Hymenobacter tibetensis: one gene and its partner. The protein of the gene in region 2 interacts with the protein of the main gene of each other region in a pairwise test. Links are inferred from orthologs where the notes say so. Each region holds a gene or a part of one and is shown on either strand. Other genes may lie near its edges.

Region 1 (10,552 bases), 980 kb from region 2 along the record:
TGAACCTTCTTTTGTAAGTTGTTCTTCACCGTCAGCTGCCCATCGGCCCGCGTGCTGATGTGGACCGTCAGCGGATGGTCTTTGTGAATAACGTTGTGCTTGACGGCATTTTCCACCAGCAGCTGCAAGGTCAGAGAGGGGAGCAGACGTTGCTCATCGCTTGGTTCCACCGCTAAGTTTAGGTGCAGACTGTCGCCGTAGCGGGTTTTGAGCAAGTGGAAATACGAGCGGATAAACTGCAGCTCCGTGCCCAGGTTGGTGAGCTCGTTTTCGTTGTTGCGCAGCAGGTAGCGGTACACCTTGCACATCTCATCCAAGAACTCCTCGGCCTTCTCGGCATCCTCGCTGATAAGGTAGGAGAGGGTATTGAGGCTATTGAAAAGGAAGTGCGGATTAACTTGCTGTTTGAGGCTGTCGAGCTGGGTTTGCAGGTTTTCCTTCTTGAGCTGCTCGGTTTCTCGTTCGGCCTGTAGCAGCCGCGAGAAGTAGTACACCGCCTCCTGAATGCCCGTAATCAAGAAAGCAAGAATCAAGCTCCCCTGAATAGCACCCAGAAACGCTGCCTTTGGGTAATGCTTGCGAAACTCAATGGCATTGTTGAGCAGCATTCCCCCGCAGTCTATTGTAACATTGACCAGCCAGCAAAGTGGAATAACCCAACATAAGCGGGTGCGAACTTGGTGTAGGAGGGGATACTTATGCCGAAAGCGAATAATAATCCAACGGTCCAACTCCCAGGTAAGCGACGAAATTATGATGGATTCCAGCAGTAGCTTGCCGGTTTCCAGACTGAACAGATTCTCATAAGCTTTATAGGCATAGATGGCCAGAAGCACGAGAAACGTGATGCCACTGATCCGGATCCACCGATCATTTAACTGTTCCGTAGGCTGAGCTGGCATATGCAAGAGAACTTGTTCACCAAATATAAACTTCCGTCTAAGGCAAGGCAAAGCCGATTCCGCCTGATTTGGAGGAACAAAGGGTTGAATTGAGGAAAAGCGGGAATCAAGCGTGGGCGGCTTCTGGTGCGTGCGCAGTTAGTGGCACCTTTCTCAGGCGGAAGCTCAGGTAAAACATCTTTTCCAAGTGCTCCTGCCTTTCGTGATACGTGCTGGGCTTGGGGCTCTTGCAGTTGAAACGCCAAAAACTAGGGTTGAAGCAGTGCTTCGCTCAACTCGTCGTTTTTCCTTTTCCGCGGGTGTGCCCAGCGAAGATCTTGCGCCCAAACTGGCCTCTCATGTAGCTGGTGTGCTACGGCATAGGCGGTCCAGCACTTGCTTGAGGTCAAGGCGCCAACTTCACTTTTCTGTTTTATGTACAAAGCTGTTCTGTTGCTTTTAGCTGCAACAGGTTTTCTGTGTTACTCCGCATCTCTGACTTCTGCCACCCACGGCAACCAGTCAGATTACCAAGCCCTACTATCGGCGGAGCGCGCCTTTGCCGCGTTTACGGGCAAGCACGGCATCAAAGCCGGATTCACCCGGTATTTAGCCGAGGAGGCGTTGGTTGTGGTGAAGGGGCGTTATCAACTTGGCAAACCTATCTATGAGAAGATGCCCGAACAGGCCACCCTGCTGTCTTGGTGGCCCGTGTACGCCGACCTATCTGCCTCCGGTGACTTCGGCTACACCACTGGTCCTTTCGAGGTTCGGCCCCAAGCTGCCACGGATACCCCTGTCGGCTTCGGCCACTTCACCAGCGTGTGGCGCAAAACCAGCACTGGCGAATGGAAGGTAGTGGCTGATGTGGGTATAACGCATGGGGCACCAGTTCACGAAGCTGCTTCGGCTCCAAGTGTACCGGCCGGAATAGTCAAGAAACCGGTGGCTGTGGTTGACAGCGCCCTTAGCCGAAAACAACTATTGGTAGCGGAAGCCAGTATGGCGCAAGTGGCTGGCACAGAGTCGTTGCAAGCGGCGTACAACCGAGTATTGGCAACCACCGAAGAGGTGCGGTTGTACCGGACTGGTAGTATGCCGCACATAGGCTTAGCTGCCGCTGCTTTCGCCAACACGCAAACCGAACGAGCCACTTACACTACGGTACGGGCGGTAGTGGCCCCCTCCGGCGACCTTGGATTCACGTACGGTTACAGCCACTACAACCAGAAGAGCGGCCCCTTTCTTCGCATTTGGAAACGTGGGGCCAAGCTCTCCTGGCAGCTAGTGCATGAAGTAGTTGATCTGCGTTAACTGTCACTACGCACGCAAACCTGCACTAGTAGTAGCGAGTCAATTGTTGGTTAAGGCGGAAAATGGGTAACCGCATCGTGCCAGGGCTTCTCTATCAAGCTGCAGATTGGTCGGCGCAAACACAACACGCCACCCCCTGTAGTTGGTTGGCGAAACAGTAAGACTGCGCCAGGAAGTATGTACGGGGGTATTATTTGACCTAGGCCACGTGTACATTAAGCGAAAGAAAAGAGGATCAGGCAATTTCATTGGATGTGGTAGTATGACGGTGAAGTGCTTTAAAAAACACGTTGGTAGCTTGGTTTAGGTAAGCAGAAGGAGTGTCCGTCGGTTTTTGTTCGTGTCTCAGCCATGGGCGGGCGTATACCTGTTCGTGTATACTTGGTAGCATGCCTACCAAAAACGGCTTAGCAGTAAACCAGCGTTATACTGCGCACGCAGTAAAGCCGCGCCAACGTACTAGGCGTTACACAAGCACAGCATGGGGTAAAACCTTCCATTTAGAAGGCGTTTCCAGACAGTAAAAGCCAAATAGGTATGCTCCTAGTGCAACTCGCAATCCTCAACACACGAAACGGTACTCCTGAAGAGAATGCTAAGTCTCAGCTTGGGGCTGAGGGGTAAGTGCACATTCATGCATGCAGTGCTGCAAGGACACAGCCCGAGAATCCCGATGCACAACGTGCATCGGCCGAGGTAGTTCGGCTAAAAAGATTTCGTGGCAATAGGCCCGTGCAGCGCGATTCACATTGGAGTAGCTTCGTTAGATTGTGGCTAATATAGAATACGCATATGTATAGCACAAGTTGTATGTGCTTTTTATGGAGTTGTATTGCATTTATCAGTCACTAGCACACTCATCCGCAGGCTGTGTTGCGGATAGCACTTACTTGGCTAGTATTTCATACTGCTTTGCTTAGCGCTGCTTGGTGTCATTGTATCGCTTGTAGTTAGGTTAATGCTATTGCAGCCAGAGTTCGTCCTCAATAATAGGTAGACTGAGAAAGGGGGTAGCACTCACCAGATGATACCACTGGGGGCATAGATGCCAAGGAAAACGCAACTGCCTCAACACAGCAACACCCGTCAATTCCTCACAGTCGATAAAAGTGTGCGGAATCTGGATCGATATATACAAGCAGCTAGACCCGAAGCGGGCGGGTGAAAAAAAGTGTGCCACTATGGTTACAAGACTACTTATGCGTGCACATATAAGCAGCATCAAAGAGGATGCTCTCTTCAAGTAGCTGAAAGTCTAATTATTGCGCTGACTGTACCGTCTTGGCCGCTAGGTAGTTTAATAAATTGAGTGAATCACGCAATTTACACTAGCTAAATTCAGCTACTCTAGAATGTGCTTAACTGGTTTAATTTCTCTGTGCTGGATATTGAAAATACTTTATACATTGGATTGGACACCGATTACATAAATAAAAATGCTGAAGAAAAAGTTAGTTTTTGTGTTGCTAGCAATAGGTCTGGCTTCTTGTAGCGATACAAAAACAGATGTACAGAGTACTCACCTTGCGGCAAATGATTTTGAATCAGTAGACGGCTGGACAGAGAATGTCCCGGTCTCTTCTCTTACCAAGGAAAACGCGCATTCTGGGCAGTATTCTGTGAAAGTGAGTCCCGGCCTAGAATACAGCAGAGGCTACCATAATACCTTAAGTAAACTTAGTAGCAGTGAATTAAAGAAGATCAAAGTTCGAGCATGGGTAAACCTCTCATTTGGTGCTACTTCAACTCTGCTAGTAACAGCCATTGAAGATCCGTCCAACCCAGGGGCCAAACCTGTCTTATGGGAAGGCATGAAACTGACAGACGAAGTCAAAACGCCTGGGAAATGGACTGAGGTAGAGAAAGTAGTTACTCTCCCAGAAAATGTTTCCTCATCGTACAGATTCAACGTGTATCTGTGGAGCACTGGAGCAAAAGAAACGGTATTTCTCGACGACCTGACAATTGATAAAGCGGAGTAGCGCTGAGTACAGACAGTCAGTCCGGGAAGCTAACCAATACAAAGAATTCGCAGCTTCTACTGCAGATTCGAAGTGCTTGTTTTCTTCGCTCTTTCTTGAATAAATATAGGTCTGTAAATCTAGTGCTATAGCAGAAAGCGTAGGTAGTTCGATAAATGCTATCTGCTATGTCCAGCCCTAGTCACAAGAGAGTGCGTGTTCGCAGACGCCGCCGCAAGTACAATCCGCTTACTATACTGGGCTGGGTTTTAGTGGTATTTGTTTTCTCGTTTCTAACCGTGGCAGTCTGGCGTCATGGTTGGTAGATAGCACCCACTAGCAGAAGCGGTAGTCGTATGCGCTGTTCTAGCTCGGTAGCATTGAATGGTGTGCTCGAGGATGCTAGCTGTTTACTGAGCTAGCCTGTTGTGTTGCTCACATGCCAAATATAACAAGCGGTACGGCGGCATTCTTTGTAGCTGAGTAAACAAAGAGCAATTATCCACCGCTACGTATCTCCCTCGTAGTAAGACCCTTCGAATCCTCTCTACCTTGTGGGCTTGCCCAGAAACACTGGCCTGCGAGATCTTTCAAAACAATAAAAAAGCCTGTTCCTAGCTTAGGAACAGGCTTTTTGTGGTCACGCTAGGAATCGAACCTAGATCAAGAGCTTCGGAAACTCTCATACTATCCGTTGTACGACGTGACCGATAAGGAGCCGCAAAACTAGCTACAAATAGCGTTGCAGCCAAACCTAGCGCTGCATTTTCTGTAAAAACCTATGTGGGTCTACCACAACCTTACGAGCGTCAATTCAGTTAACTATCCTTGAACTCGACCAACCAAACTCCATATGGCTACCACTGAAAAGAAAACTCTCTACACTGCTGAAGCTGCAGCTGTTGGCGGCCGTAGCGGCCACGTACGTTCTACTACTGGCATTATCGACTTGGATATGTCGGTGCCTGAAGGACTTGGCGGAAAGAAAGGCGCTACCAATCCTGAAGAGCTATTCGCCGCTGGCTACGCTTCTTGCTTTCAGCAAGCTCTACTAGTTATTGCTCAGCGCGCCAACGACAAACTTGATGCGGATACTACAGTGAACTGCTCGGTATCATTGTTTCAGGAAGGCGAAGGCTATGGCCTGAGCGCCGTTCTAGATATCGACTTAAAGAAATTCGACGAAGCCAAAACCATTGAGATGGTACGGCAAGCACACAAGATTTGCCCCTACTCAGTTGGTACGCGCGGCAACATGGAAGTGGAACTACGCGTGAAGGGCCAAGCCATTCCGGTGCAAGCAGAAGAAAACGCTGGTGTAGCTGAGAAAGGCAACTAGTTTTCACTAGGTCACAACAAAGAAAGGCCGCTTGGAATATTCCAAGCGGCCTTTCTTTGTTGTGACCTAGTGAAAACTACATAGCCAGCACTTCTTTAACGCGCTCGGCAGCGTCTTTCAGAAGCACCGCTGAATACACCTTCAGGCCGGACTCATCGATGATGCGAGCACCTTCCTCGGCATTGGTGCCTTGCAGGCGCACAATGATCGGCACTTTGATGTCGCCGATGTTTTTGTAGGCTTCTACCACACCATTCGCTACCCGGTCGCAACGTACGATGCCTCCGAAGATGTTGATGAGGATAGCTTTTACATTCGGGTCTTTCAAGATGATGCGGAAACCGGCTTCTACGGTTTGGGCATTGGCTCCACCTCCTACGTCGAGGAAGTTGGCCGGCTCGCCGCCGCTCAGCTTGATGATGTCCATGGTCGCCATAGCGAGACCGGCACCGTTTACCATGCAGCCTACGTTGCCGTCCAGCTTCACATAGTTCAGGTTCGAGGCAGAGGCTTCCACTTCCAAAGGATCTTCCTCGTTGGTGTCGCGGAGGGCTGCGAAATCTGGGTGACGATAGAGGGCGTTTTCGTCGAGGGTCACTTTGGCGTCAACAGCCAAAATCTTGTTGTCCGACGTTTTGAGCACCGGGTTGATTTCGAACATAGCCGAATCGGTGTCGTCGTAGGCTTTGTAGAGCGCCGTCACGAACTTTACCATTTCCTTTTGCGCCGGGCCAGTCAAGCCGAGGTTGAAGGCGATTTTAGCGGCTTGGAAGGGACGCAGGCCCACCCGTGGGTCAACATGCTCGCGGTGGATTTTCTCGGGGTGCGCTTCCGCTACCTCCTCGATGTCCATGCCGCCTTCCGTGGTATAGATAATGACGTTCTTGCCAGTGCCACGGTCCAGGAGTACGCTCATGTAGTACTCCTTGGTTTCCGATTCGCCAGGATAGTACACGTCCTGTGCTATCAGCACCTTGTGCACTTTGCGGCCTTCAGCACCGGTCTGCTTGGTCACCAACTGCATGCCGATGATCTGGCCTGCAATTTCTTTTACCTGGTCCAAGTTCTTGGCCAGCTTCACGCCGCCCCCTTTACCGCGCCCGCCGGCATGAATCTGGGCTTTGATTACGTACCAGCTGGTGCCAGTGTCAGCGTTCAGCTTCTTGGCGGCTTCTACTGCTTCTTCAGCGGTGTCGGCTACTATGCCTTCCTGCACGCGTACACCGTAGCGTTTCAGAATGTCTTTGCCCTGATACTCGTGAATGTTCATGGAGGTCAGTTATGGAGGTGGTTCGATATGTGCACGAAAGTAGGTAGAAACAAGTGGATTGTTGATTGCTAGTGGTTGATTGTTGGATTAGTGGCTGTTAGGTGATTGGCTGGTAGGAGGCCACAAGTACTATCGTTTCGAGCATTTTTACCTCCTAACAAGCACCAGTTCAACCAGCAACGAGCAGCAACAAGCTCACTTGCCATACCATTGCGCCATCACCTGCTCGGCCGGTTTGTGCTGGGGCGTAAAATCCAAGTGGCGATGCGCAGGACCATCGGCCTGCAAGCCAGGATACCACTTCCAGATGAACGTACCACGAAACCAGGGCTGCCCCCAAAACGTCTCGAACATAGCCTCGTAGCACGTGCGTTGCGTTTGCTCGTCTAGTTCAGTGAACACCGCTGTGCGGTCGGGCCAGGCCCATGGCTCAATAGCAGCGTCTGGAGTGGTTTTGTAGCCAACTTCCGTGAACAGTACCGGCTTTTTGTAGCGCTTCTGTACCGCTTCAATCCGGCGCAGAGGTTGTTTCCAGGAAGCAAGCAGCGTGGCCTTGGTGGGGCGAGTGGTGGTGCTCAGAGGGAAATAGGCTTGAATGCCGATGTAGTCCAGGGCGTCCCAGAAGCGAATTTCTTCGAATTCTCCGCTCCAATTAGCAGCGTAAGTGAGAGGGCCATGGTATACGCTGCGCACCTTCCTAATCAAGGACCGCCACTCCGCTTCATGCCCTACCGTGGCATGTTGCAATTCAGTGCCGATACAGAGAGCATCCATGTGGGTTCGTTCAGCCAGTTCAGCATAATGCAACAAAAAGATGGAATAGCTTGCAAACCAGGCTTGCCAGTCGGCAGCGGTAGTCATATTGATGTCGCCGGGCCAGGAGCCATTGCCGCCGCGCAACCATAGATGAGGCTTGAGCATGGTACGGATGCCACGCAGCCGAGCTTGCTGGGTGGTATGAGCCAGGCCTTGGTCACTTTCGCCCCAATGGCCCCGAAAAGCGCCTCCTGTGTGCAACCGCACCTCCGGGGTGGCCGCACCCGCTTGCCAGCCAAAGGGCGTTTGGGCTATCCACGTCACGCCGCTACGCACCAAAGGCTCCATATTCGAACTGGAAACCGAGTCGGCGGCCACCCAGTTTACGCCTCGCAACCGGTTACCGGTAGGGCGGCCAGAGACACTACTGGCACTGTTCGCCGATGATGAGGGCAGGGCTACCACCTGCCGCGGCCAGTGCCACCACACTACCAGCAGTGCCACGGGTACCGCCATAAGCAGCACCGGAACCCACCAAAATCGGCGTACGAATGCAAAAGAAAAGGTAGTTGGCATAATACCGCTTACAAACAGGCCACTCAAGTAGCAGAAAACCACTATCAACTGCAATATTCTAGCCTACCAATCGTCGGGAGGCATCCCCGGACGGCGAAATCGAGTTCAACCACATAATCTGCGGGGCAAACCGTAGATTTGTTTTCTATACCCTCGGCTCACTTTACCTGGTTCCGTTTTGCTGCAAGCCATCAACGTTCGTAAGAAATATAACACGCTAGAAGTCCTGAAGGGCATCGATTTGACGATTGAAAAATCCGAGATAGTATCCATTGTAGGATCGTCAGGCGCGGGCAAAAGCACCCTGTTGCACATTCTAGGAACCCTCGACAACCCCGATTCGGGGGAGGTGCTCTTCGATGGGGAATCGGTTAGCTCACTGAAACGCTCGGAGTTGGCGCGGTTTCGCAACCGGCATATCGGCTTCATTTTTCAGTTCCATAATCTGCTGCCAGAGTTTACGGCTCTTGAAAACGTGTGCTTGCCCGCATACTTGGCCGGTCGTTCCGAAACCGAAACCCGAGTTCGGGCCCGCGAGCTGTTGGGCATGCTGAACCTAGAGCGCCGCGCCGACCATAAGCCTAGCGAAATGAGTGGCGGTGAACAGCAGCGCACGGCGGTGGCGCGTGCCCTCATCAATTCTCCCGAAATCATCTTTGCGGATGAACCCAGCGGAAACCTTGACTCACAGAACGCACAGGAGCTACATCAAATCTTTTTTCTGCTGCGCAAAGAGCTAGGTCAAACTTTCGTCATTGTGACGCACAACGACCAACTAGCTGAAATGGCTGACCGGAAGATTACGATGAAAGACGGACTGATCTGGGAGGGGGGGAGCTAGCTTATAACCTGCCGTTCAGCTTGGCCGTATATAAGGCATCTGGAAGCCATTTTCAGATGCTATTTACGTACGACCTCGGTCATGCGTCCGTTCCGCCCCGGACCATGCTTTGCAACCCGCTCCCTCGTTTTCCGGAAACGAAGGAGCGGGTTTTCTTATGCTCCATTAGCCCGTACGCAGGAGAGTAACGCCACCTGAAAAGCACACTAAAGATGCTGGGGAAGGCTAAAAAAATTAGTCAACTAAATTTTTTTGAATATGCAGTTGTAAGTGTCTGACAGACAGAGTAAAAATTCTATAAAAAATATATAGATTTGTGCACCTTTTAGGAGGCCAAGGCGTTTACATATCAGAACACAAACACGGTATTACAGGACATAAAAGAACAGACGCCATGAGCGAAGCAACCAAGACCATCAAAGAGCCGGTTCGCAAGACCAAAGTGGAGAGCTACGACATTTCGCGCTCCGACGAGACCCTGCACTTGGCTACCGATCTGGCCAAGTTCATCAAGGAAAACAAGCTGACCACTACGGTGCAAGGCAAAGAGTTTGTGAACGTGGAAGGCTGGCAGTATGCCGGTTCGCGCTTGGGCATTGTGCCCATCGTCGACCATGTCATCAACGTTTCAAACGACCAAGAATTAAAATATCAAGCTAAGGTGACGCTGTTCGACATGCGTTCCGGGCAGACAGTGGGTGCGGGCTTCGCTATCTGCTCCAGCAAGGAGCAGGGCAAAAAGTTCTACCAGGAGTTTGCTATCATGAGCATGGCCCAGACCCGGGCTATTGGCAAAGCATACCGTAACATCCTAGCCTGGATTATTCGGGCTGCTGGTTACGAGCCTACGCCTGCTGAAGAGATGGAGTATGGCGGCAACACGCCTACTGTCACGCAGCCTGCTATGGCAGTGGTACCTGCTGCTCCTGCGCCAGTTGCGGCTGAAGTAGCCGCTCCAATGATAGCCGTAGCTGCTGAGCCTGCTCCTGAAGCGCCAGTTGCTGCTGTTACTTATGCCTCGGCCGCGCAGAAGGAAGAGATTATTCGTCTGCTGAACCATCCGGTTATCACGCGCCAGGAGAAGACCAAGATGTTGCTTAACATCAACCGTCTGGACGATGAGCGAGCTACGCAGGCTATTGCCAAGCTAAAGAAGGCAATTGACGACCGTGAGAATGGTCAGTCGGCTGCCGCGTAAGCAGATACCCGAATGATTAGTACACGTACATTGAACTCACAACAAACGACGACACGTAGGTTTTAAGCTCTTGCTGATTCCGGTACACTGTCGTCTTTGCTGCTTTCGTGAAAATGGGCGACTTGAACTTCACGGCACACAGCCAACTGTAGGCCGAGGCAATGTCACTGAATAGCGCGACCACTGGTGAGGAGATATTGTACAAGGCTACATCGGTGCAGCATTGAATATCAACACCTGCGGAATACACCCATGCCATGTACTCCACACCCGCCATCTGCATGTGAGGGAAGTATTCGGTGGCCAGCCAGGCCCCGACGTCGGAAGTGATGCTCGTGACGTTGGAGTTGTCGTTAAGGATACGGGTGCAGTTTTGAGAAAGAAAGCATTGGGCTACCGCTACGCAGCATTCTTGC
Region 2 (10,609 bases):
GCTATGCAACCAAGCTGCAGCAGCCAGTATCTTAGTGATGCCTCTCCAAGGCTCGTGCGGTACCATTTGTGTGAATTAAAGCACAAGCAAAATTCTGTATGCGCAGGGGCACTGGATTAAAGACTGTAGGCTTGTAAAAGCTAATGCATATTCGTTCTAGTAATTGCTTGTTATGCCTCGAACTATACTCTGTGCTTATACTTGCTTGCTACTGACTTGGCTGTGTAGCAGCTGCTCGGTGTATGCTCCAATGTTGCCTTCCACGTCTCAAATCCGCGAAAAAGGCGAGGTGGAGGTGCAAGGCACTACGTTTTTAAATGGCCGCTGGGAAGCAGGAGCCACCTACTCGCCAGTAAAGCATCTGTTGGTGCGGGCGGCTGGAGGCATCAAAACGGATGACCGGGACACCACCTACTTTCGGGTTCGGCAGTACGAAATGGGTATCGGTGGATATTATCCGCTCGGCAAGCGGTGGTTGCTGAGTGGGCTGGGCGGCTACGGCCAAACGCGCAGCAGCCGAGGGTATTTCGATGTTGGGCCTTTCGTGTCAATAGGGGAAAACGTGGCTTTCAAGGCGCGCTACCACAAGCTGTATGGCGAAGCTTCTGCGTCTTATCGTGCCCCTTGGGTTACAATGGGCGTTGCCTACCGCTTGACACGCGTCACGTTCACTTCGCTCACCTACGACAGCCAACCGCTCGACCTGCGCCATATGACCCGCATGGAGCCGATGGTGTTCTGGCGTTTTGGCCGCGAAGATGGAGCACTGCCCTGGCTGCGGGTGCAAGCCTCAATAGGAGGTTCCAATGAAGGCCGCCGCAAATACGACCCCAACGAATCGTATGAACGCCGCCTTATCAAAGATGGGCGAGGATTTGCGGCATTGAGCGTGATTCTGCTGCCCCATTTATTTGCGCAGAAAACGGAGTAGGCTACTAACGCTGCCTGACTAGTTCCAGATACTTCGCGTCGCACTGCCCGAAACGGGTGTACTCGTTCATGGAGTTGCCGTAGTTCTGGAGCACTAGCATAGTGTCTTGCCACGCAACTTCTATATCAATTTGCGGCTCAGTTCCTTTCAGCCCCAGTAAAGTCAGGTAGGTTTCGGCACCTTGCTGCATTACTGCAACCTTGCCTTGCGTTCCGCCCGAGGTGAAGTGGTAGCCATCGGCCTGCTTGCTGATGGTGATAGACAAGGAGCACACCGCCGTATCCTGCATTGTATAAGTGCCTGCATAAGTGAGGCTAGCCGATGCCGGGGCAATTGGTGGGGGCGTGGTGCGGGTTGCTGGAGTAGGGGTGGGAGGTGCAGCAGAGGAAGCCGCTTTCTGCTCACACCCGACCAAGAATGCACCCAAGCAAAAGACAACGACGGCACATGCTATTCGACGCATACATGAGGGCGCTACGCTTACAAGTGGAAACAGAGAAATCTACTGCTGTTCTATGGCCGTAGTGCCGGCTGGGAAGCGCATCGAGTGCTGAATGCCGACCTTCCAGCTAAGCCGTAGTACATATTTGTAGTTGAAGATGCCAACGTGGTGCAATCCATCCTTAGGTTGGCACTGCCCGCGAGGCAAAGTGTTGCATACAGATCATAGCATGGATAGAGGAGCGGGGCTTGCAGGACAACCATAGATGCTCTGCTTCAGGGAATACCCTCTCATGAGCACCAAGAAAGCAAGAACTGTAGCCAGCTAAGCGCCCCCACCTACCCGCTTGTGCTACTTGGGTTTTGCCAATTTCGCAAATACATTGTTCAGGCCTTCTGCCCAGCTAGGATGCGCAATAACCATGTTCTGAAGCTGCTGATATTTCAGATTGCCCATCATAATGAGTTGGAACATGGTCATTAGTTCGCCGCCTTCCGCACACAGCACCGAAGCGCCCACAATGTGGTCCTTCTCATCAACCAGTACTTTCCAGAAACCGCCGGTGCGGCTAGTTTCGCGGGCGCGGCCAATCGTGAGTACGGGCATGGAAGCTACGCGGTACTCGATGCCTTGCTCTTGGGCCTGGCTTTCATTGAGGCCGATGCGGCCAAGTTGCGGCTCAGTATACACACAGTAGGGGAGGGGGCGCTGTTTGGCTGAGCGACGCTTGCTGCGCGCAAGTAAGTTGTCGCGAACAACGCGGAAGTCGTCGTAGCTGATGTGGGTGAACTGGGGGCCACCGTGGATGTCGCCGAGGGCGTAAACGCCGCGCACGTTGGTCTCCAGACGCTCATTCACCTCAATGAATTGCTTGTCATCTAGCTTGATGCCGGCTTTGTCGAGGCCTAGCGTATCGGTGTTGGGAGTGCGGCCGGTGGCTACTAGCAGATGCGTGCCGCGCAAGCGTCGTTCGCCTTGCTTGGTGCTGGCCGTGAGCGTAAACATGCCTTCTGCATTGCGCGAAACGAGCCGAACTTTAGCATCCAGCACAATTTCAACTCCCTCATCGGTTAAAATTTTGCTCAATGCCTCGCACACATCATCGTCTTCGCGTTCTAGCAACTGGGAGCCTGATTCGATGATAGTTACCTGGCTGCCAAAGCGCCTAAACATTTGGCTGAACTCCAAGCCAATGTAGCCGCCGCCTAGAATGATGAGGTGTTCGGGCAGTTCTTTAAGATCGAGCAGCTGCGTGGTGGTCAGGTATGGTAGCCCTTCCAGGCCTTCGACCTCCGGAATAGTAGCGCGGGTGCCCGTATTGATGAAAATGCGCTTGGCAGTAAGCTCTTGTAGAGGCCCAGTGGCAGGCGTAAAAAGAATGTTGCGCGGCCCCGTGAAGGCGGCATGGCCTTCAAGAACTGTAATGCCCTTGTGCTCTTCGGTGAGGTTGCTACGGACGCCTTCGCGCATCGTGCCAATTATTTCGTCTTTGCGAGATACCACGGCAGCCATATCGACGGCGGGTTCGGCGCCTTTAACGCCAAAATCAGTGGCAGTACGCAGTTGGTGGGCCCTTTCGGCTGAAGCCAACATGGCTTTCACGGGGGAGCAGCCGTAGTTGATGCAGGAACCACCGAGCAAGTTTTCCTCGATAAGAGCTACGCGTTGGCCGGCGTCGGCAAGGGCAGTGGCAAGTGGATTACCCGCTTGGCCGGAACCAATAATGAGGGCATCGTAAGAAGTATTGGGCATAAAACGCGAAGTTTGGACAATGAGAAGCTGCCTCGGTAGCAACTCCCATTTTAAACTGTACGCAACTGTGGAGCCTGCGGCCACACAACGAAGTGTAGTTTTGTGCGTTTGGCCTTCAATTTTCCTATTACCCGCCTGTCGGTTATGATTCGTTTGCTTCGTGCCATTTTGCTGTTGAGCTTGCCTGGCTTGGCTAGTTGTTCTTCTCTTTATTTCCCGCCCCCGCCCCAAGTGCCACTACTCACCCAGAAAGGGGAGTGGAGCGCCGGCGTCCACAGCAATTTCAGTGGCAATACGGCATTGCAAGGGGCCTACGCCGTGGGGGAGCATATCGGTGTCATGGGGTCGGCCTCGTTTCTGCACTCCAACAAAAAGGAGGACTTCTTTGGCAGCAAAACCAAGCGCGAATCCATCGACCACGACTTTGTGGAAGGCGGAGTGGGCTACTTCACCCGCCTGCGTAAGGACCGCCGCGTGCTGGAGGTGTATGGAGGCCTCGGTGTGGGCAATACCAAGCGCACCCGGTTCAACAACGAAACCAACATCACCACCGAAACGGCGGAAGGAAAGCTCAACAAGTATTTTGTGCAGGTGAACTACACGTCGAAAGACGAGAAAAGCTTCCACGCTCTCGGGCGCGACTGGGACTTCAACTACGGTACGGCGTTGCGAGCCAGCTATATGCAGCTCAATGACTTGCGTGTTGAAGGAGTGGCGCAAGCACCCGAAGACAATGTCTTCCTGGAGCCTATCACCTACACGCGCATTCAGGTATTGGGCCCTATTCAACTGCAACTTATTAGCGGCAGCAACTTCGGCTTGCGTAGCCGTAAGTTTTTGAAAGCCTCCAACTCGGTGTTTCAACTCGGGGTCATCGTGAACGTAGGCGGGCAGGAAGGACGGAAGTAGCTGGCTAGCCCCGGTTCCGTGTTCAAGAATACGAGCAATAAAAAAGCCCCGACTTGCGCCGGGGCTTTTTCAATGAGCTAACCCACGTACAACTTATTTACCGCCCAAAATGCGCAGCATCGTGTCGCCGATTTCGGCGGGCGAATCCACTACGTGGATGCCGCACTCACGCATGATGGCCATTTTGGCGGCAGCGGTGTCGTCGGCACCACCAACGATGGCACCAGCGTGGCCCATGCGGCGGCCGGGAGGAGCCGTCTGGCCTGCAATGAAGCCTACTACAGGCTTTTTATTGCCGGTTTCTTTGATCCAACGCGCAGCTTCGGCTTCCATACCTCCGCCGATTTCGCCAATCATCACGATGCCCTCCGTTTCGGGGTCGTTCATGAGCAGCTCTACCGCTTCCTTGGTGGTGGTGCCAATGATAGGGTCGCCGCCGATGCCGATGGCGGTTGTCTGGCCGAGGCCGGCTTTGGTGAGCTGGTCCACTGCTTCGTAGGTCAGTGTGCCCGACTTCGAAACGATACCGATTTTGCCTTTCGTGAAGATGAAGCCGGGCATGATGCCCACTTTGCACTCACCAGCCGTCATGACGCCGGGGCAGTTTGGCCCAATCATGCGCAGGCCTTCGCGGCCCTTCAGGTATTCCTTCACCGCAATCATGTCCTTGGTAGGGATGCCTTCGGTGATGGTGACGATGACCTTGATGCCTGCGTCGGCGGCTTCCATGATGGCGTCGGCGGCGAAAGCTGGGGGCACGAAGATGATGCTGGTGTCGGCGCCGGCTTGTTCCACGGCTTCGGCTACGGTGTTGAACACCGGGCGGTCGAGGTGCTGCGTGCCGCCTTTGCCGGGCGTAACGCCGCCCACCACATTGGTGCCGTACTCAATCATCTGCTGGGCATGGAACGAGCCTTCGGAGCCAGTAAAGCCCTGCACAATCACTTTAGAATCCTTGTTGACCAGAACACTCATGTAGAGAGGGGGTTAAAGATAAGTTGCGGTTGGGGGTGCAAAAAAGGTGCTGTGAAAGCAGCCGGTGCGCAAAAGTAGGCTTTTTTGGCCCGGTGACAAGCCGTTGGCGCATTCAAGGTAAGTACTTGCCTGCGAGAGCTACTAGGGGGCATCTGTGCGCAAAGCACACCGGCTACTAGTGGCCTGCCGCAGATTTATCTTGGCTCGACTAGAACTATTGCGGCGTCAATAGCTCTTCAAAGAGAAGTGAAACTGGAGCCATGCCACTCTCGGTGTCCTGTATGATTGAAACCGGGAAACCGGAAACCACACGCTCATCAACCTGCCGGACCGCTACGATGCCATTCTATATTTCGACGAAGCGCAGGCTTTGTATTCGCTTGATAACACAGAAAGCCGGCAAGCGGTTGTTGTACCAGAAGGGCTTACCAGGAACTAGCTGTTAGTGCCCAATTTCTAGGTTTGTGCTGGTGCAGCACAGGAAACTTGGTAGCAGCTTAAGGCTACCACAGCAATTCCGTACCTTTGCGGCCCCCTCTCTCATAAACAATTCCCCTCTCATGTACCTTAATAACATAGTCGAAGCCATCGGCAACACGCCGTTGGTACGGCTCAACAAGGTTACGGACGGTATCAAAGGTACCGTTCTGGCTAAAGTAGAATACTTCAACCCCGGCAACTCGGTGAAAGACCGTATGGCCGTGCGTATGATTGAAGATGCCGAAAAAGCGGGCATTCTGAAGCCTGGCGGCACTATTGTAGAAGGTACTTCCGGCAACACGGGCATGGGCTTGGCGTTGGCCGCTATTTCCAAAGGCTACAAGTGCATCTTTGTAATGAGCGACAAGCAAAGCAAAGAGAAGCAGGATATTCTGCGGGCTGTAGGAGCTGAGGTTGTGATTTGCCCCGTGGACGTAGAACCCGAAGATCCGCGCTCCTACTACTCGGTGGCTCGTCGCATCACAGCCGAAACGCCCAACTCGTTTTACCCCAACCAGTACGACAACCTGTCGAACACAGCTGCTCACTACGAGAACACGGGCCCTGAGCTTTGGAAAGGAACCGATGGCAAAATCACGCACCTAGCGTGCGGCGTAGGCACTGGCGGTACTATCTGCGGAACGTCGAAGTATCTGAAAGAGCAGAACGCCGACCTCGTGACGGTAGGCATTGACACCTACGGCTCGGTGTTCAAAAAATACAAGGAAACCGGGATTTTCGATAAAAACGAAATCTATCCTTACAAGACCGAAGGCATCGGCGAAGATATTTTGCCCAAGAATGTTAACTTCGACGTGATTGATCTGTTCATCAAAGTCACAGACCAAGACGGAGCCGTTATGACGCGCCGCTTAGCGAAGGAAGAGGGCTTGTTCGTTGGATGGTCCTGTGGCTCGGCAGTGTACGGGGCACTGGAATACGCCCGGGAGCACCTTCAGGAAGACGATACCATGGTTGTCATCCTACCTGACCACGGCACCCGCTACTTGGGTAAGATCTACAACGATGATTGGATGCGGGAGCAAGGGTGGCTGTAAACCTTTCCGCGAGTTCCAGCTTCTATTCGTGCTTTATTGAAAATAAACTGCCCTATGTCGAAGAAGTTGCGCAGCATTGTACTGGTTGACGATAACGAAACCACTAGTTTTCTGAACAACCGCTTGCTTAGTCGGCTCGACGTAGCTGACCAGGTACACACGTTCCGTAAAGCGGAGCAAGCATTCCAATTTCTGTGGGGCGAAGAAAACACGCCCGCTGATCCTGATGCCGTACCTGCGCTCGTGTTCGTTGATCTAAAAATGCCTGGTATGGACGGTTTCGAGTTTTTGAAGCTGTACGACGCGCTGCCCGACCAATCGAAAGCTAAAACGGTAATGGCTGTGCTAACCACTTCCATGCACGCCGCCGACACGGCCCGTGTAGCGCAATATCCGGACGTGGAGTACCTCGCCAAGCCGCTAACCGAAGAGAAGATGGAAAAGCTGCTGAAAAAGCGGTTCTAACAGCAACAGAGACGCAGTTTGCTCAGGCAAATGACAGAGATACAAAAGGCCGTTCCTATAGGTAGGAACGGCCTTTTGCATTACACCACATGGGCAAAGCGTGCTACACCACTGCTTCTACAAACCGAAAGGCCTCGCCATCAAACAGGCCTTTGTCGCTCAATTTCAAGCTCGGGATAACCAACAGAGCCATAAAAGAAAGCGTCATGAACGGCGCACCCAGTGGGGAGCCAAGCTGCCTGGATAGCGCATCAATAGCGGCATAGGAAGCAGCTACGCCGTATCCATCCTTTTCCGACATCAGGCCCGCTACCGGCAAAGGCAGCAACAGTTCCTCCCTGTGGCTGCCCACGGCTGCAAGGCCGCCCTGTGCTTCCATCACCAAGTTCACGGCCCGGGCTAGGCTTTCATCATCACAGCCTACCGCGGTAATATTGTGCGAGTCGTGCCCGACGCTGCTGGCCAAGGCGCCGCGCTTCAGGCCAAAGCCACGAATGAAGGCCACTGCTGGTGGCGCCGGCTGGTAACGGTTCACAACAACAAGCTTCAGGATATCCTGCGCGGCATCGGGCACTACCAGCCTATCTACGGTGCGAGCTGGTAGGTCGTGGCGGGCGGTAATAAGCTGCCCATCAAAGCACTCGATTACTCTGATTGTCGCTTGTCCAGCGGTTGGGGTAGGCAGCTGAAACTCTTGTGCACCAACAACGCGTGCATGGAAGTTATTGACAACCCGGCCGGGTACCGCCGGAATCAGCGTAGCCCCATTCTCGGCAACTAGCGCACCATCCAAATAGGTCTGGCGTACATTGAAATCCGTTAGGTTGTCTACTACAATGAAGTCGGCCGGGTCGCCGATTTGCAAGAGGCCAACCGGCAGACGGTAGTGTTCTACGGGGTTGCGGCAGGCTACGCGGAGAACTTGTAGCACGTCCTGGCCGCGGGCCACGGCGCGCTGCACCAGTTGGTTGATGTGGCCGAGCACCAGCGTATCGGGGTGCTTGTCGTCGGAGCAGAACATCATGTGCTCGTGGTGCTCGGGCAGCAAGTCAATCAGCGCATCAAAATTACGTGCTGCGGAACCTTCCCGAATCAGGATCTTCATGCCCACGGCCAGCTTGTCTAGGGCTTCTTCGGCTGTGAAACATTCGTGGTCGGTGCTGATGCCGGCTTCGGCATAGCGTTGTGCGTCGGCACCGCGTAGGCCGGGCGCGTGGCCGTCAACGGGGCGCCCGTACTGCTGCGCCAGTCGGATCTTCTCCATCACCCCCGCGTCGCGGTTTAGCACGCCAGGCCAATTCATCATCTCCGCCAGATACCCGATTTCCGGGTTCTGAAACAATTGCTCGATGTCTTGCGCCGTTATCTCGGCACCGGCCGTTTCGAAAGGAGTAGCCGGCACACACGACGGGGCCCCAAAACAAAACTTGAATGGCACCTGCCGCCCACTCTCCAGCATGAATTCGACACCCGCCACCCCGAGTACGTTTCCAATTTCGTGCGGGTCGGATACGGTAGCTACCGTACCGTGCACTACAGCCAACCGGGCAAACTCGGCGGGTATCAGCAAGGAGCTTTCAATGTGCACGTGGGCATCCACGAAACCGGGCAAGGCATACGGCAAACCAGGGTCGGGCTCGGCGGCACCAGTTGGTTCGATGGCCTGGATGCGGCCAGCGGCTACGTGCACAACAGCTGGGGCTATGGTATTGGCAAACAGGTCGATGACGTTCGCCTGTAAACTAAATTCAGCGGGCATAAGTTAGGGGAGAAGCTGTAGGATACTGGTCGCTAGCAAGCGGCAGACAGGTAAAGAACCGTATATTTGTAGAAATCTGCGTCAGTGAGAAAGATTGCCACTCTATTGATAACTGCCCTTTTCTTGGGTTCAGGCCTCGCTACTACGGGCTGCGCTAGCCGCACGCCGCAGCAAAAGAAAACCGCGTCCTATAAGCGCAAGGCCGCCATCGGCAAAATCCCCTGCCCCTGCGACAGCCACTAAGGCAATAGTTACCAGCTAGCGTATTCTCTGCAATAGTGTATTGCTAGTCGATGAACACGTTTTACCGCTTCAAGCCGGTCATAACTCTTCGTGCGCTATTCTTACTGGCTGTCAGGCTGCTGGCCGCAGATGAAACCCAGCGCGGGTCGGGCTTATTTCCGCAAGAGTGCGCTTGATAACTATGGGAGCCGATACCTTTCAGGTTGTACGCAATTTCGCCAACACCCGAAAAACCAACCAACGGGTAGGTCGTCAGCTTCATGAAAAGTCAGTAACTAAGGCAGCTAGCTGTTAGCTTCTTACAGGTGAAACAACATGAATGGAGCGGAAACGAATTGATGCTCAGGCACATAACCGAGGCAATGGCGGTGCCAGTCAAGCGTTAAGGGTTCGAGCGTATGATGTTAGCTCTTTTGGGAGACCATCTGGGCTTGGCGAAACATCCGTAGGCCGGTGACTTGCGCACTAAAGCCTACCAAGTAGAGGATAGGACGGTCCATAGACTGGAAGCGCCGGTATCCTAATACTGATTCAAGTTGCCGATCTTTCCCGCCATGAAAACCAGGCACATCCTGTTTAATCTAACAGTTACCGTCTCGGTTGCGCTTGCTGGTACCGGGCAGGCCCAACGCAAGCCTGCTGCTTTCCCGGCGCCTACGCCTGCTCCTACCGAAGATCCGACGCTCCGGCGGGGTGCTGGCCACGCCGGAATATATCAGGGCAATGATGGCGCCTGGCATACGGTGCAGATAGAAAATTGGGAAAATGACCGGGTGTACCTAAGCGACGCCGGCCGTATCTACAAAGCGTATCTCCCCACCGAGTTGAGGCGTTTCGCAACGATGGGCGATACTGTAGTAGCAGCGCGGGACTTGGTTGTCGTCAAGCGCCGCTTTCCATTTGTTCGGCGCCGTGTGCTGCTGCCTGCTGTCTTCGGACTGCAGTTGTACCGAGGCGGCGGCTTTCAGTTACTCAGCTACGACTCGCAACGGCCCGCTACATTGCTTTCGGCGCTTTCCAGCCAGCTACTGTTGCGGCATGGCCAGGACGAGTGGCAAATATTGCCCACGAATACAGCAAAGTTCAACCAGCTTATGCTGAAGCTGCTCGGCGATAATCCGGACCTAGTCGCTGGGTTGCGAGCCAAGCAGTACCACCCTCGCCGCGACGCTGCCCAACTACTTGAGCGCTACTCCAACTGGCGGATAAATCAGTACTTACAGTTCACCTCCCAGCCAGCTCGTTAGTTTTTTCCTTATGTCTGTTCCTGAATCTCCGGTGGCCGCCCTGCGGGCTGCTGCCGAGGCCGTGCGCCAGCAACTTCACGTCACTGCCTTCGATACGGCGGCGGTGGAAAGGCTGGCTGAATTTGTGGAAGCGCAACGCACCACTGTATCTGCCGCCGACCGCCAAGGTGTGGTTACGGCTCTTGGCTGCTTTCTGGGGCAGTGCTTGGTTGATGTGTATGGAGGCACTTGGGCACAGGGCCCAGATGGTACGACCGGGGTAGGCATCAAGGAGAGGCATTTTTTCAATCCTTTCTTCCGAGTAGCACAGCAACTCGACAAAGGAGCAGCCGAATCCGTAGCTACGTT

What was found.
Region 1: the proteins of sucD (region 2) and sucC interact in binary tests that used the Escherichia coli proteins (3 or more experiments, as listed by UniProt). The link is inferred for Hymenobacter tibetensis from one-to-one orthologs.

The regions. Positions count from the first base shown.
Region 1 is NZ_CP094669.1:1,912,110-1,922,661, forward strand. Bases 4,669-7,454 are described here. They hold sucC (ADP-forming succinate--CoA ligase subunit beta), read right to left. Parts: upstream 6,766-7,454; coding sequence 5,572-6,765; downstream 4,669-5,571. Other genes in these bases: MTX78_RS07615 (organic hydroperoxide resistance protein), read left to right, coding at 5,010-5,495; MTX78_RS07625 (glycoside hydrolase family 113), read right to left, coding at 6,961-7,454. Outside these bases: MTX78_RS07595 (sensor histidine kinase), read right to left, coding at 1-902; MTX78_RS07600 (nuclear transport factor 2 family protein), read left to right, coding at 1,317-2,195; MTX78_RS07605 (carbohydrate binding domain-containing protein), read left to right, coding at 3,632-4,177; more of MTX78_RS07625, read right to left, coding at 7,455-8,097; MTX78_RS07630 (ABC transporter ATP-binding protein), read left to right, coding at 8,276-8,938; MTX78_RS07635 (hypothetical protein), read left to right, coding at 9,333-10,136; MTX78_RS07640 (hypothetical protein), read right to left, coding at 10,153-10,552. UniProt on the Escherichia coli protein: Succinyl-CoA synthetase functions in the citric acid cycle (TCA), coupling the hydrolysis of succinyl-CoA to the synthesis of either ATP or GTP and thus represents the only step of substrate-level phosphorylation in the TCA.
Region 2 is NZ_CP094669.1:930,625-941,233, forward strand. Bases 3,069-5,911 are described here. They hold sucD (succinate--CoA ligase subunit alpha), read right to left. Parts: upstream 5,010-5,911; coding sequence 4,128-5,009; downstream 3,069-4,127. Other genes in these bases: MTX78_RS03860 (mercuric reductase), read right to left, coding at 3,069-3,125; MTX78_RS03865 (outer membrane beta-barrel protein), read left to right, coding at 3,234-4,034. In the rest of the region: MTX78_RS03850 (hypothetical protein), read left to right, coding at 251-931; MTX78_RS03855 (hypothetical protein), read right to left, coding at 936-1,394; more of MTX78_RS03860, read right to left, coding at 1,725-3,068; MTX78_RS03880 (response regulator), read left to right, coding at 6,602-7,012; ade (adenine deaminase), read right to left, coding at 7,116-8,771; MTX78_RS03890 (hypothetical protein), read left to right, coding at 9,569-10,261; MTX78_RS03895 (hypothetical protein), read left to right, coding at 10,272-10,609. UniProt on the Escherichia coli protein: Succinyl-CoA synthetase functions in the citric acid cycle (TCA), coupling the hydrolysis of succinyl-CoA to the synthesis of either ATP or GTP and thus represents the only step of substrate-level phosphorylation in the TCA.